DNA from 2 places in the Tsukamurella pseudospumae genome. Region 1 is predicted to be linked to the other one. Evidence: riboswitches for the same ligand, from Rfam matches in the RefSeq annotation. Region 1 holds a riboswitch; the other holds the start of a gene.
The links. A riboswitch is a leader RNA that binds a small molecule or an ion and turns the genes downstream of it on or off. The one in region 1 is predicted to bind cobalamin.

Region 1 (10,248 bases):
GGACAACACGGTCGTGCGCAACGACATCGGCTCGGCGACCGCGTACTGGATGATCCGCACCGGCAAGATCCGGCAGCCCGCGAACGGCGATTGGCGGACGACGAGCCGATATCTCGTCCCCGAGGCGGCGCAGGCCCTCGCGGAGGCGTGCCCCACTGCGCTCGCAGCGCCCGGCACGCCGCTGCCCACCGACCGGGACACCCGCTGCGCCGACGCGCTCGTCGCGGTCGTCGAGGACGGCGAGATCGGCGGCAAGCCCGCCTTCGCCGGCTACGACCACCGGCGGATGGAGCCCGCGTACGCCTGGGTCGTCCAGCTCATGGCGGGCTACACCGAGGCCGAGATCGAGGACTTCGCGAAGACCGCCCGCACAGAGGCGCTCGCCGCCCCCGAGGGCGCGAAGCAACGTGTCGGGACCACCGAGGTGGCCGCCTGGGTGCGGTACTACAGCCAGATCAAGGACCTGATCGGGACGCTGGTGGACAACGGCTTCGACGTGCGGATCATCTCCGCGTCGGCGCAGCCCGTCGTGCGGGCGTGGGCGCCCGAGGTGGGGCTCGCACCCGACAAGCTGATCGGCATCCGTCCCGTCGTCACCGACGGGAAGATCGTTCCGCACCTGCGGGGATGCGGCGATGTACCCGATGGTGACGACTCGATGATCAACTACATCGACGGCAAGCGGTGTCTGGTCAACCAGGAGGTCCTCGGCATCACCGGGGCGCAGGCCTGGCAGCAGGCCCCCGAAGATCGGCGGCAGGTGCTCTCCGCGGGCGACTCCGTCACCGACCTCACCTTCCTCGCCGACGCCACCGGCCTGCGGCTCGTGATCAACCGCAACGTCCCCGAGCTGATGTGCACCGCGTACGCGGACGCCGACGACAAGTGGCTCGTCAACCCCATGTTCATCGAGCCGAAGCCGCAGGCGAAGCCCTACGCCTGCGCCACCGCGGGCACCGATGCCGCGGGGGCGAAGGTACCGGTCCGAGGTGCCGATGGCGCCCCGCTGGGCTCCGTCGCGGATACCGTCTACTAGAAGTCACGTCTGAAATCGGAGCAATCATGATCCGCAGCCAATCCGTTCGCGGGAAGACCTTCACCTTCACCTCGATGGCCGACCTGCTGGCCAAGGCCACGCCGCTGCGCTCCGGCGATCAGCTCGCAGGCTGCGCCGCCGCCTCGGACGCCGAGCGTGCGGCCGCGCGGTGGGCCCTCGCGGACGTCCCGCTGACGGCACTGCTCGAGGAACTCGTCGTGCCCTACGAGTCCGACGAGGTCACCCGCCTCATCATCGACACCCATGACCGCGCCGCGTTCGCGTCGATCGCGCACCTCACCGTCGGAGACCTCCGGGACCTCCTCCTGCGGTTCGCCGTCGCCGACGATGCCGGTGCCCGGCTCGCCGCCCTCGGACCGGCACTCACGCCGGAAATGGTTGCGGCGGTGAGCAAGCTGATGCGCAACCAGGACCTCATCGCGGTCGCGCGAGCAGTCCGGGTCACGGCCGGTTTCCGCACGACCGTCGGTCTTCCCGGCACGCTCGCCACCCGCCTGCAGCCCAACCACCCGACGGACGATCCGCGGGGCATCGCCGCCGCCACCCTCGACGGCCTGCTGCTGGGTTGCGGTGACGCAGTGATCGGGATCAACCCCGCGACCGACTCGCCGCACGCCACGTCCGACCTGCTGCACCTGCTCGACGAGGTGCGCACCCGGTTCGACATCCCCACGCAGTCGTGCGTGCTGAGCCACGTCACCACGACGCTCGGCCTCATCGAGCAGGGCGCGCCCGTCGACCTCGTCTTCCAGTCCATCGCCGGCACGGAGGGGGCCAATTCGGCCTTCGGCGTGACGATTCCGCTCCTGGAGGAGGCCAACGCCGCAGCGCGCGAGCTGGGCCGCGGCACCGTCGGGAACAATGTCATGTACCTGGAGACCGGGCAGGGCTCGGCGCTCTCGTCCGGCACGCACCTCGGCACCGACGGCGCCCCCGTCGACCAGCAGACCCTCGAGACGCGTGCCTACGCCGTCGCCCGGCACCTCGACCCGCTGCTCGTGAACACCGTGGTCGGGTTCATCGGGCCCGAGTACCTCTACGACGGCAAGCAGATCACCCGCGCCGGGCTCGAGGATCACTTCTGCGGCAAGCTCCTCGGCCTGCCGATGGGCGTCGACGTCTGCTACACCAACCACGCCGAGGCCGATCAGGACGACATGGACGACCTGCTCACCCTTCTCGCGGTCGCGGGCGTGTCCTTCGTCATCACCGTGCCGGGCGCCGACGACGTCATGCTCGGCTACCAGTCGCTCGCCTTCCACGACGCGCTCTACGCGCGCCGGGCGCTCGGCCTGCGGCCCGCGCCCGAGTTCGACGCGTGGCTCGCCCGCCAGGGCATGACCGACGAGTCGGGCGGCCTCCGTGACGTGGCCGTCGAGGCGTCTCCCCTCCGCGAACTCGCGGCGGGAGTCGGGCGGTGAGCGCGCCGGAGCGGTCCGACGGTGCCTTCTGGGACGTCCTGCGCGCCACCACGCAGTCGCGGATCGGCCTGGGCCGCACCGGCGATGCGCTGCCGACGCGCCGCGTCCTCGAGTTCTCGGCTGCGCACGCCGCGGCCCGCGATGCCGTCCACCAGCCGCTCGACGTGGACGATGTCGCGACCCGCGTCCGCGAGCTCGGGATCGGCGACCCGATCGCAGTGACCAGCCGCGCCGCCGACCGCGGCGAATATCTGCGACGACCGGACCTCGGCCGGGTGCCCGCCGACCTGTCCGACGTCCCGACGGTGCCCGACGCGGACGTCGCCATCGTCCTCGCCGACGGGCTCTCGCCGAAGGCGCTCACCGATCACGGTGCGGCGCTGGCCCGCGCGATCCTCGACGCCCTGCCACCCGACGTGACGGTCGCGCGGCCGGTCATCGCGACGCAGGCGAGGGTGGCGCTGGGGGACCACGTGGCGCGAGCGCTGGGCGTGCGCACCCTGCTCGTGCTGATCGGGGAGCGGCCGGGGCTGTCGGTGGCCGACAGCCTGGGTATCTACCTGACCCATCGGGCCGATCCCGAGGACTTCGCGGTGGGCGTCACCGATGCGCACCGCAACTGCATCTCCAACATCCATCCGCCCGAGGGGCTCGGCTACGCCGATGCTGCGCGGATCGCGGCCGGCCTCGTCGTCGGCGCCCGGCGGCTCGGCCGTTCCGGCGTGGACCTCAAGGACACCTCCCGCGCTGAACTGGGTGAGGGCACGGAGCGGCCGGCCCTGGGCTGAGCTGGCGTGTCGTCCGTTCGGACGATTGCGCTCACGTCCGGCGCGGGGTGAGAATGCGCTGGTGCAGCCGCCCCAGCAGCCCCCGTTCCCCGGCCAGCCGCAGCAGCCAGGCCGGCCGCAGCAACCCGGATGGCCGAACCAGCCGCAGCAACCCGGTTGGCAGTCCCCGCAGTACGGAGGCCCTCAGTACGGAGGTCCCCGGCTCGGGGCGCCGCAGCAGCCGCCGAGGCGGAACAGGCAGGCGCTGTACTGGTCACTCGGCGCCGTCGGTGTGGTACTCGTCGTCGCGCTGATCATCGTTCTTGCGGTGCAGCCGTGGAAGAAGTCGGGCGGTGGCGTGCAGACCTTCGAGCTCGATCGGGCGATCACCGTCGAAGTCCGGACGCCGAGCGGGTGGACGGCGAAGGAGATGAGCGCCGAAGGGGCGAGCGCGGTGTTGATCCTGCCCGCCGGCGACGATCGTGGCTACGACGAGATCAATACGGACTTCAAGAGCCTCCGGAACGGTCGCTCCGGCAAGCCGATCCACGCGGTCGTCATCAACGCGGGATCGTGCTCGAGCGACGCCGCGTCGTCCTGGGACATCGGCGACGTCGACAAGGGCACCGTGGGCGAGGCGACGAGACTGGGGCGCCGCGCGGTCTGGAACGTGCGGGGCAGCGACTGCGCGCGGATGATCAGCACCGACATGGACAGCGGCAGGCCGGCGTCGACGGCGAGTGAACTACTCGTTTCCCTCGCGGGATCGGGTGCGGTCGTCCCGCGTCACGACGGCACCAGGCCGTCGATCCGTCCGTCCAGCTAGCGAATCGCCCGGCCGGTCTTCCGGACTCTCGACGCCGGACGGATCGGCTGGCTACGCTGACGGCACTGAAGCCCGAGGAGGCACCATGGTCGCGAAGCGGATCCAGGACAACATCGACGCCGCGGCGAAGATCGCCACGAACTCCGTGCACAAGGCGGGCGACATCGTCGAGGGCGCGGCGCAGGTGCTCAAGGGCGACGTGCGGGCCGGCGCGGGGAAGATCGCCGCGAGCGCCGCGAACATCGCGACGACGGCCGCGTCGGAGGGCGTGAAGATCGCGAGCCAGAACCTCGACGGCGTCCGCGAGGCGGCGGACTCCGTCGCCGATGAAGTCAACAAGCCCCGCGATTAGACCTCGCCCCGTCGGTACCCGCCGGGCGTGAAGCCGAGCACCTTCCGGAAGTCCCGGACCAGGTGCGGCTGGTCGGCGTAGCCGAGGTCGGCGGCGATCCGGGAGACCGAGGTGTCCGGCTCGGTGCTCAGCAACTGGGCTGCGTGTTGGAGGCGGCGGCGATGGATCAGCGCCAGAGGAGTCAGGCCCACGAACTTCCGGGTGAGCCGCTGCGCGGTCCGCACCGAGACGCCGACCGCCGCGGCCGCGTCCTCCACCGTGAGGATCGTTCCGTCGTCCTCGATCCGGGCCACCAGGCGGTTGGCCAGGTCGGCGTCGTCGGACACCGTCGGAACCCTCGCGACGAGCCAGGATTCGATGGCCAGGCAAGCGGCTCCGAGGTCTCCGAGCCGCATTGCGGCGGACGTTTCGGCGTGCAGTTCGGGCTCGTCGAGCTCGACGTACAGGTCCAGGATCGACGGGGCGTCGTCGGTGACTGCTGCCGTCGCGGCGGGGCGCAGGAGTGCACCGACGACCCACCCGGTACCCGTGAGGTCGCGATGACTCCGGCCCGTGCTCGCTCCGGCGAGCCCCACCAGCTCCGACTCCACGGCCAGATTCAGCGCCGGGAACGGCAGCACGTTCTGCCGCGACGTGCGGCCGGGCGCGACGTTCCACTGCGAGATCCAGAACCACCGCACCAGCGGGTCCGCGGCGGGGGAGGGCGCACGTCGTTCGAAGGTCGGCAGCTGCGCCGGGTAGAGGATGCCGCGGGGGTTCACGGATCGATCGTAGGCGCCACGGGATCTGTCGCGAATCTTCAATTCCCGGCCGGGCCGCGGCTCGTAGCGTTGTGGTCATGACAGAGAACACCGCCGCCGCGAACGGCGTACACACCACGAACGGCGTCCCGCACTCCTTCTCCTCGCTGACGCCCTTCCTCTCGATCCCGAACGCCAAGGGAGCCATCGACTTCTACATCTCCGTGTTCGGTGCGCGCTCCCTCGGCGTCACCGAGATGGGCGGCGTGGTCGCCCACGCCGAACTCGACTTCGGGAACGGCCGGCTCCAGGTGGGCGAGCCCAATCCGCAGTTCGGCCTCATCCCCATGCCGGAGGGGGAGGCCGACTGCTACTCGCTGGGCCTGTACTGCGCCGACGTCGACGACGTCGTCGCGCGGGCGGAGGCCGCGGGCGCGACCGTCCGCGAACCGGTCATGAACTTCGTCTCCGGTGACCGGTTCGCGAGCATCCGCGATCCGTTCGGCGTGCGTTGGTCGATCATGACGCGGGTCGAGGACCTCAGCGACGAGGAGAGCGCGGCCCGCGTCGAGGAGTGGGCGGCCGCGCAGGGCTGATCCGCCGATTCGATCAGGGCATCCCGGACATCGGCTAAGCTACGGCCGCCGGTACGGCGTCCAGCCTGGACGTCGTTACTGAGGGAACCTGGTGCGATTCCGGGACTGTCCCGCAACGGTGAGTGGAGCCCGCGCTCCGCGAGTCCGATACCTCCCGGCGCTCGTCACACCGGCCGAGGAGCCCGAAACACGTGAATACCGAAACGAATCCGGCAAGTAGGACCCTGCGTCCGCTCGTCGTACTGCTCACGCTCGTCGCCGTCATCGCGGCGTCGGCGTGCTCCGCCCCCTCCCGCGACGCGGCGGCACCGTCGTCGTCCGACGCCCCCGTCACCGTCGTCGACGATGCTGGGCGCACCGTCGAACTGGCGCACCCGTTCCGCTCGGCGGTGGTCGCCAACCGCTACAACGTCGAGCTCATCCGCGCGATGGGCTCGATCGGCGCGGTGAAGTCGGTCGATCTCAACACGGCGCAGGACCGTGCCTACTGGCCGCAGTTCGATCCGGCGAACGTGATCGGCAAGAGTCAGAGCGAGATCAACCTGGAGAAGGTCATCGAGCTCAAGCCAGAAGCGCTGATCATCCCGAAGAACTCGCCGGTCGACGAGTACGCGCGCAAGCTCGACGGTGCCGGGATCAAGACGATCGTCGTCACCGGCTGGGACAACGCGTCGCTGCCCAAGCAGATGACGGTGCTCGGGAAGGCCTTCGGTCGTCCCGACGGCGCGCAGAAGGTCACCGACCTGTTCACCGGCACGATCAAGAAGGTGTCCGACCGCGTCTCGTCGCAGAGTCCGAAGAAGACTGTGTACTGGGAGTACGGCGACCCGAACACCACGGCGATCCCCGGGACCTCGAACGACGGGTGGCACAACATGATCGTGTCCGCGGGCGGCGTCAACATCTTCGGAGATCCGAACATCAAGGGCGACACCATCGACCCCGAGGCTGTTCTGCGCGCGAACCCGGATCTCATCGTCAAGACGACCTCCGGCGGGGCGCTCAAGAACACCGGTCGGTACACCCCGCCGGCGGACGGTGAGTTCGCTCGCATCGGTGCGGAGATGGTCGCACGGCCCGGCTGGGCTCAGTTGAATGCCGTGCGCGCCGGGAACACTCACCTCATGACCGGCTTCCTCGGTGGTGGCCTCGGCAAGGCCGTCGGGACTGTCTACGTCGCGAAGTGGCTCTACCCGGAGCAGATGAAGGACGTCGATCCGAATGCCGTCTTCGACCAGTGGCTCGACCTGCAGGGCGTGAAGCCGGTGGCGGGCCACACGTACGACGTGCCCGCTGTGCGGTGACTTCCGCGGTCGCTGCCGATCTGGCAGCGCTTCGGCGGGTACGCCGTCGGCGGATCTGGGTCGTCGTCGCGGCGCTCGCGACGACCACCGTGCTGGCCTGGGTCGGAGTCGTGCACGGGGTCACCGACGTCAGCTCGACACGGCTGCTCGCGACCCTCCTGCCCCGGGGAGACCGGATCGCGGAGCCTTTCGACTGGATGGAGTGGACCGCGTTCATCGACCTTCGACTACCGCGCATCGCGGTGGCGGTGGTCGCCGGCGCGGGGCTCGCGTGGTGCGGCTGTGCGATGCAGATCATCACCGGGAACCCGATGGCGAGTCCGTTCACCACCGGGATCTCCCACGCCGCGGCCTTCGGGGCGGCACTGTCCATGCTCGGGTCCGTCGCGATCGCCGGCTCGGCGACCGCCGGCACGATCGTCTGCGCCTTCGTCATGGCATGCCTGTGCTCCGTGCTCGTCGTCGCGATCGCCGGCGTGTCCCGGGTGGGGCCGACCGCTCTGGTCCTCACCGGCATAGCCATCAGCTACCTGTTCGCCGCGCTCGCGGCGGGGCTGCAGTACGCCGCCGACGAGCAGCAGTTGTCCGCGATCGTGCGGTGGACCTTCGGCGACCTCGGCCGCGCCACCTGGCCACAGATCGCGGTCATCGCGGCCGTCGTCGCAGGCGCCGGCGTGTACGTCACGGGGAACGCCGGGCGCTACCAGCGGCTTGCGGCGGGCGACGATGTGGCGCGGTCACTCGGCGTCGCCGTGGGACGGCTCAGACTCGAGACCGGACTGATGATCACGCTCGTGTCGGCGACGATCGTCAGTGTCACGGGGGTCATCGGGTTCGTCGGACTCGTGGCGCCTCACATCGCATCGATGTCGGTCGGTGCTGACGAGCGGTTCCGCATCCCGGCCGCCGGGATCATCGGCGCTGCGGTGGTCCTCGCTGCCGATCTCGTGGGCAGGCTCGTCTTCAGTCCGGTGATCGTCCCGGTGGGCATCGTCGTATCGCTCGTCGGCGTGCCCATGTTCCTGTGGCTGATCATCCGCGAGGGAAAGAGGTCGCGGACGTGACCGGGGCCATCGACGTCGAGGGGGTGGACGTCGCCTATCGGCGTCGCAGTGCGGCCGCGGTCAGTGGCGCGAGTCTGACTGTGCGGCGCGGCGAACTCGTCGGCGTGATCGGACCGAACGGGAGTGGGAAGTCGACGCTGCTGAAGGCGCTCGTCGGGATCGCGCGCCTCCGCTCCGGGAGGATCCTCGTCGACGGTGTCGATGCCGCGACGATGCGCGGCGCGCAGCGGGCAGCGCTGCTCGGCTACGTTCCGCAGCAGGACCTCGTGCACGGGCCCGCGCTCACCGTCGTCGAGTCGATCGCGCTCGGCGTCCCCGCGGGCGTCGGACGCGCGGACGGCCAGGAGCGTGCGGTCGGCGTCGCGCACCGGTTGGGGCTCGGGGGCAGGGTGCTGCGGCGGACGGACGAGTTGAGCGGTGGTCAGCGGCAGCGGGTGACGATCGGTCGCGCCCTCGTGCGGTCCGCGCCGTACCTGCTGCTCGACGAACCGGTCAGCAGCCTCGATCTGCGTTATCAGGGCGAGATCATGGGCCTGCTCCGCGAACTGGCCGACGACGGCACCGGCGTGCTGGTGGTACTGCACGATCTCAATCTGGCGGCGGCGTACTGCGATCGGTTGGTGGTCGTATCGGACGGACGGATCGGTCCCTCGGGACCGGCCCGCGACGTGGTGACCGAGGAGCTGGTGTCGGGCCTCTACGGCGACGCGTCCGTCGTGCGTGAGGTCGACGGTGTCCGGTACGTGCTGCCGAGCGCCCGCAGAGGAGTCCGGACATGAAGGACCTCGCGGAGGTGCTCGCCGACGTGGACTCGTTGGGCCAGCCGTTCCGGGTCACCGTGCGCGGTATCGAGGGGCCACCGGTGACGGGTTCGGTGGACGGGTTCGCCTCCGCGTCGCTCGCCGTCCCCGGCACGGGCGAGGCGCAGCGGATGGTCGATCTGCACGCCCGGTTCCGTGGGATGCCCCGGGCACGCCACGCCGGATCCCTGGTGTTCCAGCGGTACAGCCATCGCGTCTGCGGGGTCGGGGTCGCCGCGTGGTTGCGCCACGGCGCGGTCCTGGATCTGAGCGCGACGAACGTGCACGTGCGGTTCGTCGACGGCAGCCCGGACCTCGTCGAACTCGCTCGCCCGGCGGCGCAGTTCCCGGGCAGCGCGAACGACCTCGTGCGGATCGTGCTCGACGAGCACCTGGTCCCGGTGGCGCAGGCCCTGGCCGCTGCGTACGGGCCGCGGATGCCGAATCTGCTGGGGAACATCGCAGCCGGTTTCGCCGGTGCCTTTCGGCACCTCGGGCGGTCGCATCCCGCGGCCGAGGTCGCCGCGGCGGCGGAACAGGTGGCTGCGGCTGACCCCCGGCTCCGACGGGGCGGGACCTACCGGACCCTTTCCGGTCCCGCGGGCGACCGCCTGCAGTACGACCGCGTCAGCTGTTGCCACTGGTACGCGGCGCCCGACGGGAAGTTCTGCTCGTGGTGCTCGCGGCTCTCGTTCGACGAGCGCACCGCAAGGTTCCGCGCCGCGATGGACGAGGAATCCCGCGGACAGTAGTCGTCAGCGGGCGACCTGCGGAGGGATCGGGTCCAAGGGCTGCGGAGTGTCCTGCGGCAGCACCTGGTACCGGACGTCGGCGTGCCCCGTCGGGTCGGCGTTCGCGTCACCCGAGTTCAACCACCTGAACCGTACGGTGATCTGGCCGGGCGCGGAGCTGCCGACCACCGACGTGAAGGCGTTCGGCTTCTCGGTGGCCGTGCCGGCGAACTTCTGGTGGTCGAACAGCAGGATCTGGACGGGGGAGCTGCCGGTCCCGCGGTCGGTGTCGAGGCGCACCCAGTTGAGGGTGCAGTCGACGGAGCCGCCCATCGCGGTGACGCGCCACGGGACTCCGGGCATCGGCGGCGCGATCGTGCGGATCGCGCTGTCGATGCGGTCCTGGGGGAGCTCGGGACAGGAGACGGGGGCGGCCCCGGCCGCTCCGGTCCCGACAGCTGCGGACCCGATGCCGGCGGCGACGGCCGCGGCGGAGAGGGCGAGTGCGATCGCGGGCTTGCGCATGGATGCGTTCCTTCCTTCACGGGAGGTCGACTCTGGCTCCATCGACTCGGTAATCGTTGTATCGA
Region 2 (10,248 bases), on a different contig from region 1:
CGTTCGTCGCCGAGGCCGCCGCCACGGGTGTGGACATCTTCCGGATCTTCGACGCGCTCAACGACGTCGAGCAGATGCGACCCGCGATCGAGGCCGTGCTCGCCACGGACAGGGCCATCGCGGAGGGCGCCCTCTCCTACACCGGCGACCTCGCGAACCCGGGCGAGAGCCTCTACACCCTCGACTACTACCTGGGTGTCGCGGAGAAGATCGTCAAGGCGGGCGCGCACGTCCTGGCCATCAAGGACATGGCCGGCCTGCTGCGGCCCGCGGCCGCCACGAAGCTGGTCACGGCGCTGCGCAAGGAGTTCGACCTCCCCGTGCACGTGCACACCCACGACACCCCCGGCGGGCAGCTGGCCACCTACCTCGCCGCCTGGCAGGCCGGCGCGGACGCCGTCGACGGTGCCGCCGCCCCGCTGTCGGGGACGACGAGCCAGCCCTCGCTGTCCTCTATCGTCGCCGCCACCGCACACACCGACCGGGACACGGGGATCGATCTCGACGCGGTCTGCGCGCTCGAGCCCTACTGGGAGGCGGTGCGGGGCGCGTACGCGCCGTTCGAGTCCGGACTCAAGGCCCCCACCGGGCGGGTCTACCACCACGAGATCCCCGGCGGGCAGCTGTCGAACCTGCGGCAGCAGGCCGGAGCGCTGGGCCTGGCCGAGCGATTCGAGGACATCGAGAACGCCTACGCCTCGGCCGACCGCATGCTCGGCCGGCTGGTCAAGGTCACTCCGTCGTCGAAGGTCGTGGGCGATCTCGCCCTCGCCCTCGTCGGTACCGGCGTCTCCGCCGACGAGTTCGCCGCCGACCCCGGCAAGTACGACATCCCCGACTCGGTGATCGGCTTCCTCCGCGGCGAGCTCGGCACCCCGCCCGGAGGCTGGCCCGAACCGCTGCGCACCCGCGCCCTCGAGGGCCGCGCCGAAGCCGCACCGGTCAGCGACGTCCCCGCCGACGAGGCCACCGAACTCGAGGGCACCTCGGAACAGCGCCGGGCGTCCCTGAGCCGGCTCCTGTTCCCCGGGCCGATGCGCGAGTTCACCGAGCACCTCGCCGAATTCGGCGATGTCTCCAAGCTCTCGACCAACCAGTTCCTCTACGGGCTACGGCAGGGCGAGGAGCACCGCGTCCAGCTCGCCACCGGCGTCGAACTGCTCATCAAGCTCGAAGGCGTCGGTGAACCGGACGAGCACGGCAACCGCACGCTGGTCTGCACCCTCAACGGGCAGCTGCGCACCGTCTCCGTGCGGGACCGAGCCGTTCAGGCGGACGTACCCGCCGCGGAGCGCGCCGACAAGAGCAACCCCGGGCACATCCCCGCGCCCTTCGCGGGCGTCGTCACCCCGACGGTGCACGCGGGCTCCACGGTGGAGGTGGGCGATCAGATCGCCACGATCGAGGCGATGAAGATGGAGGCCGCGATCACGGCCCCCGTCGCGGGCACCGTCAGCCGCGTCGCCCTCGCCGGGCCCACCCAGGTCGACGGTGGCGATCTCGTCGCCGTCATCGACGCCTAGGAGCCACCGGAGAGACCAAGGGGCCCGGCCGCGTTCGCGCGGCCGGGCCCTCGTCGTCGAGCGCCGGACTACAGCGTCGCGCGGACGGCCTTCGCCGCGGCGACCAGGTTCCGCAGCGAGGCCACGGTCTCCTCCGTGCCGCGGGTCTTGAGGCCGCAGTCCGGATTCACCCAGAGGCGCTCCGCGGGAACGGCTTCCAGCGCCGCGCGCAGCGAGGCCTCGACCTCGTCCTGCGCGGGCACGCGGGGCGAGTGGATGTCGTAGACGCCGGGGCCCACCTGGTTGGCGAAGCCCGCCTCGTTGAGGTCGTCCAGGATCTCCATGCGCGAGCGGGCCGCCTCGATCGAGGTGACGTCCGCGTCGAGATCGGCGATGGCGCCGATCACGTCGCCGAACTCCGAATAGCACAGGTGCGTGTGGATCTGGGTGTCGTCCACGACGCCCGAGGTCGACAGCCGGAACGAGCCCGTGGCCCAGTCCAGGTAGGCCGGACGGTCCGCGGCGCGCAGCGGCAGCAGCTCGCGCAACGCGGGCTCGTCCACCTGGATGATCTTCACGCCGGCCCGCTCGAGGTCGACCGTCTCGTCCCGGATGGCCAACGCCACCTGATCGGCGGAGTCGGCGAGCGGCTGGTCGTCGCGCACGAAGGACCACGCGAGGATCGTGACCGGGCCGGTGAGCATGCCCTTGACGGGCCGCTCGGTCAGCGTCTGCGCGTAGGCGATCCAGGAGACCGTCATCGGCTCGGCGCGGCGCACGTCACCGTACAGGATCGGAGGCCGCACGCAGCGGGTGCCGTAGGACTGCACCCAGCCGTTGTCGGTGGCGAGGAAGCCCTCGAGCCGCTCGGCGAAGTACTGCACCATGTCGTTGCGCTCGGGCTCGCCGTGCACGAGGACGTCGATGCCGAGATCCTCCTGCAGCTTCACCACGTCGGCGATCTCCGCCTGCATGCGGCGCACGTACTCCGCCTCGTCGATGCGCCCGGCGCGCAGATCCGCGCGCGCGACACGGATCGCACCGGTCTGTGGGTAGGAGCCGATGGTGGTCGTCGGCAGGAGCGGGAGACCCAGTCGGTCCCGCTGTGCGACCGCGCGTTCCGCGGCGGCGGCCCGGCCGGTGCCCGCGGCGCGCAGTGCGGCGAGCCGGTCGCGGACGGCACCGTCGTTCAGGCGGGCGTCGGCCTCGCGTGCGGCGCGCACGGCGGCGCTCTCCGCGAACTCGGCAGCCACCACGGGACGGCCCTCGGTGAGCGCACGGGACAGGACGACGACCTCGCCGATCTTCTCCTCGGCGAAGGACAGCCAGGCGCGCACCCCCTCGGCGCCCGCGGGCTCGGGTGCCGTCTCGGCGGCGACGGTGTAGGGGACGTGGAGCAGGGAGCACGACGTGCTCACGGCCAACGCCGCGGCGGACCCGGACAGCGTTCCCAGGGTGGCGAGCGCCGCCTCCAGGTCCGTGCGCCAGACATTACGTCCGTCGACGACGCCCGCGAGCAGCAGCTTGCCCGCCAGTGCCGGCGTCCCCGCGACGAGTTCGACGACGGCGGGATCGGTCACCAGGTCGACGGCGATCGCCTCGACTCCGGTACCTGCCAGCGCGGCGAGCGAGGGCCCCGGCGAGCCGAAGTAGGTGGCGACCGCGATCGACGGCCGCTCGACGGCGGACGCCAGCTCGCCGTAGACCTTCGCGGCGGTGTCGGCGAGGGCCAGGCCCGCCTCGCTGACCAGCACGGGCTCATCGAGCTGGACCCACTGCGCGCCCGCGGTGGCGAGCCGCGCGAACAGGTCGCGGTAGAGCGGCAGCAACTCGTCGATGCGGGCCAGCGGGTCGCCGGCACCGTCGACGGCCTTGGACAGCGCGAGGAAGGTGATGGGGCCGACCACGACAGGGCGCGCCGGAACGCCCTGCGCGAGGGCCTCATCGAGGTCGTCGAGGACCTTCTCCGAATGCAGCGAGAAGACGGTGTCCGGACCGATCTCGGGCACGAGGTAGTGGTAGTTCGTGTCGAACCACTTCGTCATCTCGAGCGGGGTGACCTCCGCGGTGCCGCGCGCGGCGGCGAAACAGCGGTCGAGCCGGTCCTCGATGCCCGCAACGCGGGGCGGCAAGGCGCCGAGCAGCTCGGCGGTGTCGAGGATCTGGTCGTAGTAGCTGAAGGTGTTGGTGGGCACGGAATCCAGTCCGGCGGCGGCCAGACGGGCCCACTCGTCGCGCCGCAGGCCCGCGGCGGTGGTTTCGAGATCGGCGCGGCTCACGGAGCCCTTCCAGTAGCCCTCGATGGCGCGCTTGAGCTCGCGGCGGGGGCCGATGCGGGGAACACCGAGAACGGTGCGGGTGAAGTTCGGTGCGGTCACAGGTGGACCGTTCCTTTCGTGCGTAGCGGGCGGCGACCGCCTGTCCGGGCGCACGTACGCACGACGACGAGCCCGCCTGTCGACGTCCCGTCCTCCTGCGGTCGCACGCCCATTCCACGAGGCGGCACACCACCGGACGCGGCGCGTCCGGTACAGCGGGCAGGTATTCGGACTCGCAGGCCTCGTACTCGTTCCTACCGGTCGCTGCTTCCCAGACCGGGGCCCAGTGCGTCGTCGCGACTTTCGTTCCTGCTCACCGCTGCGGGACAGTCCCGGATTCCCACCGGGTTCCCTCTTCACGTCGCGGCGCACCGCGCGCTTCGATGCCGCGTCCGAGGCCTCGGGCGGCAGACCAGCTGCGTCTCCAGCATGCCACTTCGTGCATCCTTGCCGTGCGTCGGCACGCCCGGAGCGGGCTCGGCCGTCTCCCGTCCGGATCAGTCGTCGACGGTGAACCGCTTGAGCCGGCTCGTCCGCCCGGCGATCAGGCGAACCCGGGACTTCGGCAACCCGAGATGGGCGGCGAGCAGAGCGACGGCCGCCGTGTTCGCCCTCCCCTCGGTCGCGGGTTCGCGAACGAACAGGGTGAGCGTGCCGTCATCACCGACCTCGACGACGGGCCCCTTGCGGCTGCCCGGCTTGATCGTGCAGGTCACAGTGTGCGGGCTCATCGGTCCATGATGTCAGGTTCGCCACTGAGTACAGTGGATTCATGGGGATGCGGAGGATCGGGCTGAGCGTCGCGGCGGCGCTCGCCGTACTGGTGGTGCTGGCGGGCGGTGTCGTGTGGTGGTCCACGGCCCATGAGACACCGCTCTCGCGGCATCTCCCCGCCGAGCTGAAGCCGCGGACCTTCCCCACTGTCAGCACGGCGGGGCTCGACCCGTCAAGGATTCGCATCATCGAGAATCTGCGGCGGGAGTTCGACGCGAACCGGCCCGGCACGTACTACTCGGAGGGCGTCGAGGAGCCGTGGTGCGCCGACTTCGTCTCGACGGTGCTCCGCGATTCCGGCCTGCCCCTGCGCAACCCGAACTCCGGCACCTGGCGGATTCCGGGCGTGTACACGCTCACCGAGTACTTCCAGAAGGCAGGGAAGCTGGAGCCCGCGACGCCGTACCGCCCGCAGCCCGGCGACGTGGTGCTGTACGCACCGGAACACCCGCAACTGCGGCAGCACACGAACATCGTCGTGTCCGTCGACGGTGACACGGTCACCACGGTGGGCGGCAACCAGGCGGGCGGGATCAGCGCACTGACCTACCGAGTGGCGGACACGTTCGGCATCGTCGGGTACGGGGTGCCCGTCCGATGACGGTGCTCGACGCGCTGCGGGCGCGGATCGCCGCCGGGAGCACGCCGGGAGCACGCTCGGACGGGCTGCGGATCGCGCTGTCCATCGAGGGCGGGGGCTCGCGATCGGCGTACTCGGCGGGAATGGCGATGGCCGTTGAGGAGTCGGGGCTGCTCCCCGCCTTCGACGCGGTCTACGGCACTTCCGGCGGCGGGCTCAACGCGGCATGGCTCCTGTCCGGGGAGGGCCTGCGGTGGCTGCCCTCGTGGGGCTGGGACGCGGTTCTCGCGGAGCGGGTGGTGCACCCGCGGCGCGCCCTGCGCGGCGGCGTCGTCGTGGACACCCGCCATCTGGTGGACCGGGTGTACTCCGACGTGACGCCCATGGATTTCGCGGCGATCCTCGACAACCCGATCAGCCTGCACCCCTTGGCCGTCGACGCGCACACGCGACGCGTCGCCGACCTGTCCCCGTACCTCGTCGACGCGGCGTCCGTGCGGACCGCGCTGCGCGCGACGACGGCGCTGCCGCTGCTCGCCGGTCCCCCGGTGCGCCTGGCCGGGCGGGAGTTCCTCGACGGCGGGCTCGCGGAGAAGGTCCCCCTGGCCACACCGATCGAGCAGGGCGCCACGCACCTGGTGGTACTGCGCACCGTCGAGGAGGCGGCCGAGGCCGCGCGCCGCGGCTCGCGGGCCGAGAAGTGGATCCTGGACGCCTATTTCACCGCGCGGCGCGCCGCGCCTCCGCCCGGCCCCGTCGTGCCGGGCACCGCCGAGGTGCTGCAGATCTGGGTTCCGGAGGGCAGCCCGGCCGTCGGCCGCCTCTCGAACGACGGTCCACTGATCTCCCGCGCCGTCGAGCTCGGTCGCGACGCCGCGCTCACCGCCCTGCGCGCGTAGTCCGCTCGGGCGACGAGCTTCCGATCATCGCGTCGGCGTGGCCCTCGACCCACGCGAGCAGGGGCAGCATGCGGTCCATCAACTCCACGCCGAGCGGCGTGAGGCTGTACTCGACGTGCGGCGGCACCGTCGGGAACGACTCGCGGTGGACCAGGCCGTCCACCACGAAGGTCCGCAGCGTGGAAGCGAGCATCTTCTCGCTGATCCCGTCGACGGCTCGGCGCAACTCGCCCCAGCGGAGTGTCCCCGCCGTCAGACTCGCCAGCACGAGCACGCCCCACTTGCTCATCACATGGTCCAGAACGACCCGAGAGCTGCACCCCTGGTCGAAGAGCCGGGAGCCTTTGGCGAGGTCATCGACATAACTTTCCATTAGGTACGTACCTTACATGAAAGTGGGTACCCATGATGTGGAATGTTAGGGATGCGAGGTCCGGTTGTAGTCGACGACCACCTACGGAAGGAACACCATGACCATCCTCGTGACCGGAGCCACTGGAGCGCTCGGACGCCTCGTCGTCGACGGCCTCCTCGACCGCGGCGCGGCGCCGACGGACATCATCGCCGGAGCCCGCGATACCGCGAAGGCCGCGGATCTCACTGATCGCGGGGTCCGCGTCGTCCGACTCGACTACGACGACCCGGCCACCGTGCGTGCGGCCGTCGAGGGCGTCGACGCCGTGCTACTGATCTCCAGCTCCGAAGTGGGGCACCGGATCGCGCAGCATCGGAGTGTCATCGATGCGGCGAGGAACGCCGGTGTCTCGAAGTTCGTCTACACGAGCGCACCCCGAGCCACCACGACGGACCTCGTGCTCGCCCCCGAGCACAAGGCGACAGAGGAGGCCATAGTCGCCTCGGGGCTGCCGTCCGTCATCCTGCGCAACAACTGGTACACCGAGAACTACGCGAGCGACCTGGAGGCGGCGCGCGCTACCGGCGTCCTCGCCGCGAGCACGGGGGCCGGACGAGTGGCTTCGGCGAGCAGGCGCGATTTCGCGGACGCGGCGGCGGTGGTCCTTCTCGATGACGGTCACCTCGGCTCGGTGTACGAGCTCGGCGGCGACACCGCCTGGGACTACACCGAACTCGCTGCTGCGATGACCGAGGTGACGCGGCGCACCGTCGAGTTCCGCGACGTCTCGCTCGACGACAGGGTCACGGGCCTGAAAGCCGCGGGACTGGACCCGGGGACCGCGGGATTCGTCGCCGCGATCGACACGGGCATCCGCAACGGCGCGCTGGCCGGCACCGACGGCAGCCTCTCCCGGCTCATCGGCCGGCCCACCACACCGCTGGTCGACGGCCTGCGAGCCCTCGTCTGAGCCTGTCACCCGGCGAGCAGCCTGCCGGCGAGCCGTTCCGCCACGTCGGCGGCGCTCGCGGGGGGCGGCTCGCCGGCCAGGAGGTATCGGCGGAGCACCGCGAGAGGCACGTCGTACATCGCGAAGAACACGTCGGCGCGCGGCAACCCGCAGTCACGGGAGACGCGACGCACGATGGCGCCGGTCGCGACCGCCCGCTCGGTGCTGAGTCTCGCCCACTCCTCCGCCGTCGCGGGAGGCCAGTCGTCGACCGCGAAGGCCTGCGGCCCCGCCTGCAGCACGAGGGCCTCTCCGAGATCCGCGCGGCACCGGTCGACGACCCAGTGCACGCTCGCGGCCGCCTCCGCGGCGGTCCCGATGTCGCCCCAGGCTGCGGTGTACGCGTCCTGGAACCGGCGGACCGCGCGGAGCCAGACGGCGGCGAGCAGCGCGGGGCGCCCGGGGTAGAGGTGGTACACGGATCCACTGGGGGACTTGGCCTCCCGAGCGACCGCGGCCACCGTCAGGCCCCGCGTTCCGTCCCGCGCGAACAGCCGTACGGCGGCGTCGAGCAGCTCGTCCGGGTCGTGCATCCTCGGCCTTCCCATGGCCGTAGATCCTATGCTAGACCTGTTTTAGAGAGTAATCACTAAAACAGGAGGACCGATGACGGGCACCGCTCGGATCACCCTCGATACGGCAGCCGCGATCCTGGCGGCCCAGCCCTTCAACGATCTGGTGGGCGCTCGCATCACCCGATTCGGCGAGGGCGAGGCGGAACTCGTCCTCGACATCGAGGACCGGCACCGCCAGCAGTTCGGAGTCGCACACGGCGGCGTACTGGCGTATCTCGCCGACAACGTCCTCACGTTCGCCGCCGGGTCGGTCCTGGGCGCCGACGTACTCACCGGCGGCATGGACGTGAGCTACCTGCGAGCGGCGAGATCGGGACGACTGCGGGCGCGGGCGTCCGTCGTGCACCGCGCCCGGTCGCACGCCGTGGTCACAGTCGAGATCCGGAACGAGAACGGCGGGTCCGGCGCGGCCGCCCTCTGCGCGATCGCGCGGGGCACGGTCTTCGCCACCTCACCCCGGGGCGCCGCCGCGTGAACGCGCAGATCACCGATGCGGACTGGGCGCTCGCGCTCGACACGGTGCGTCGCGCGCGGCTCTCGTCCTTCCACTGCGCCGTCGCGTCTCTCAACCCCGACGGTTCGCCGCACGTGACGCCGATCGGATCGGTTCTGCTGGACACGCGCAGTCACACCGGTCTCTACATCGACGTCTTCAACGTCCACCTCGCCCGCAATGTGACCGCCGATCCCCGCATCACGATTCTGGCCGTCGATTCCGGACCGATCAGATGGGGTCGTGCCCTGGTGCGCGGGCACTTCGACCGCACGCCGGGGGTGCAATTGACGAGCACCGTCGGTCCCAGCCGGCGCGCCGCCCCGGACGAGGCGGAGCGGTTCCGGGCGATCGTCGGGCCGCTCGCACGGCTCCGCGGCGGTCGGACCATGTGGTCGGATCTCACCCGCGTGCGTGACCTGGCCGTCTCATCCGTGCGCCCGATCCGCCTGGGCACCATGACGAGTCGGTGACTCATCTCCGCAGGCGACCGGCGTGCCCTGGTGGAACATGACGGACCAGCGGTTCTCCCGGCGCCGCCACACGGTGAGCCTGCGGGTGACCCGGTCGCCCTGCGCCAGCGTGTACGTGAGCAGGTAGACGGAAGCGCCCAGAGCGCGGACCTGGAACTCGCTGGTCTCCCAGTCGGATTCGTCCGGCGGCGAGATCAACCGCTGCTCGATCACCTCCCGGACGTACTCGCGGCTGTACCGCCGTCCCGACGCGCCGACCTCCCAGAAGTCCGGTGCGACGGCATCATCGAAGTCCGCGAGGGTGCTCCACGCCGGGCCGTGGAAGAGGGGCTCACGGCGGCGCAGTTCCTCGAGAACTCCCCGCAGGCGCGGGGCGGTGCCGCGGTCGGGTTCGTACGCCTCCTCCATCACTCCTCTGAGGCTAGCCTCACTGCCAATCGCGGGAGCGAGAGGGCACGGACAGGTCCATGCGCTGCAGCCTGTCGGCGACGACGGTGACCGCCCCCTCCGCGTTCTGCAGCTTCCCCCGCACCAGCAGCGCGGGCGCCGACTGCGCGAGGCGCCGGTACCGCGCCCACAGCCCGGGGCTGCACACCACGTTGACCATGCCCGTCTCGTCCTCGAGGTTGAGGAAGGTGACGCCGCCCGCGGTGGCCGGCCGCTGCCGGTGCGTGACGGCCCCGCCCACCAGGACGCGGTCACCGTCGGGCAGCGACAGGAGTCTGTCGGCGACGACGACCCCGAGCGCATCGAGCGTGGGACGGAGGAACTCCGTCGGGTACTTCCCCGGAGTGACGGACATCGCCCACACGTCCGCAGCGGCGAGCGCTGACTCGCTCATGCCGGGTAGCGTCGGCGGAGCCCCTGCAGTCGCAGTGCCGGGCAGCCGATCCGGGCGTTCCCTCGCCGCTGCCCCTGCCTCCCAGAGCTCTCGCCGCCGGCCGCGACCGAAGCAGTCCAGCGCCCCCGCCGTGGCCAGCGCCTCGGCCTGCGCCACAGTGAGCTCCACTCGCGATGTGAGATCCACCAGGTTCGCATACGGACCGCACGCGTCCCGCTCGGCGACGATGCGCTCGGCGAGCTCGTCACCGATGGTGCGGATCGCACCGAGGCCGAGCCGCACCTCGAGCCCCGCATTCTCCAGGTTCGCCCACACCAGGCTGGCGTTCACGTCCGGCCCGTGCACCACGACACCGTGCCGGCGCGCATCGGCGACGAGGGACTGCGGCGAGTAGAAGCCCATCGGCTGCGCGCGCAGCAGCGCCGCGCA

Region 2: another riboswitch for cobalamin. It lies ahead of metE (5-methyltetrahydropteroyltriglutamate--homocysteine S-methyltransferase); the one in region 1 lies ahead of AXK60_RS00310 (ABC transporter substrate-binding protein).

The regions. Positions count from the first base shown of each region.
Region 1 covers NZ_LSRF01000001.1:62,947-73,194, reverse strand. Annotated here, with positions in the region: gene AXK60_RS00345 (HAD family hydrolase) at 1-1,036, shown strand, start outside; gene AXK60_RS00340 (ethanolamine ammonia-lyase subunit EutB) at 1,063-2,478, shown strand; gene eutC (ethanolamine ammonia-lyase subunit EutC) at 2,475-3,266, shown strand; gene AXK60_RS00330 (hypothetical protein) at 3,328-4,071, shown strand; gene AXK60_RS00325 (Rv1893 family protein) at 4,157-4,423, shown strand; gene AXK60_RS00320 (helix-turn-helix transcriptional regulator) at 4,420-5,184, opposite strand; gene AXK60_RS00315 (VOC family protein) at 5,262-5,759, shown strand; cobalamin riboswitch at 5,792-5,932, shown strand; gene AXK60_RS00310 (ABC transporter substrate-binding protein) at 5,951-7,063, shown strand; gene AXK60_RS00305 (FecCD family ABC transporter permease) at 7,060-8,127, shown strand; gene AXK60_RS00300 (ABC transporter ATP-binding protein) at 8,124-8,906, shown strand; gene AXK60_RS00295 (ferric iron reductase) at 8,903-9,679, shown strand; gene AXK60_RS00290 (LppP/LprE family lipoprotein) at 9,683-10,183, opposite strand.
Region 2 covers NZ_LSRF01000015.1:10,353-20,600, reverse strand. Annotated here, with positions in the region: gene AXK60_RS08945 (pyruvate carboxylase) at 1-1,523, shown strand, start outside; gene metE (5-methyltetrahydropteroyltriglutamate--homocysteine S-methyltransferase) at 1,592-3,880, opposite strand; cobalamin riboswitch at 4,039-4,193, opposite strand; gene AXK60_RS08935 (DUF167 domain-containing protein) at 4,318-4,551, opposite strand; gene AXK60_RS08930 (CHAP domain-containing protein) at 4,593-5,195, shown strand; gene AXK60_RS08925 (patatin-like phospholipase family protein) at 5,192-6,073, shown strand; gene AXK60_RS08920 (winged helix-turn-helix transcriptional regulator) at 6,054-6,362, opposite strand; gene AXK60_RS08915 (SDR family oxidoreductase) at 6,544-7,398, shown strand; gene AXK60_RS08910 (TetR/AcrR family transcriptional regulator) at 7,404-7,985, opposite strand; gene AXK60_RS08905 (PaaI family thioesterase) at 8,044-8,487, shown strand; gene AXK60_RS08900 (pyridoxamine 5'-phosphate oxidase family protein) at 8,484-8,978, shown strand; gene AXK60_RS08895 (nuclear transport factor 2 family protein) at 8,934-9,386, opposite strand; gene AXK60_RS08890 (error-prone DNA polymerase) at 9,406-10,248, opposite strand, start outside.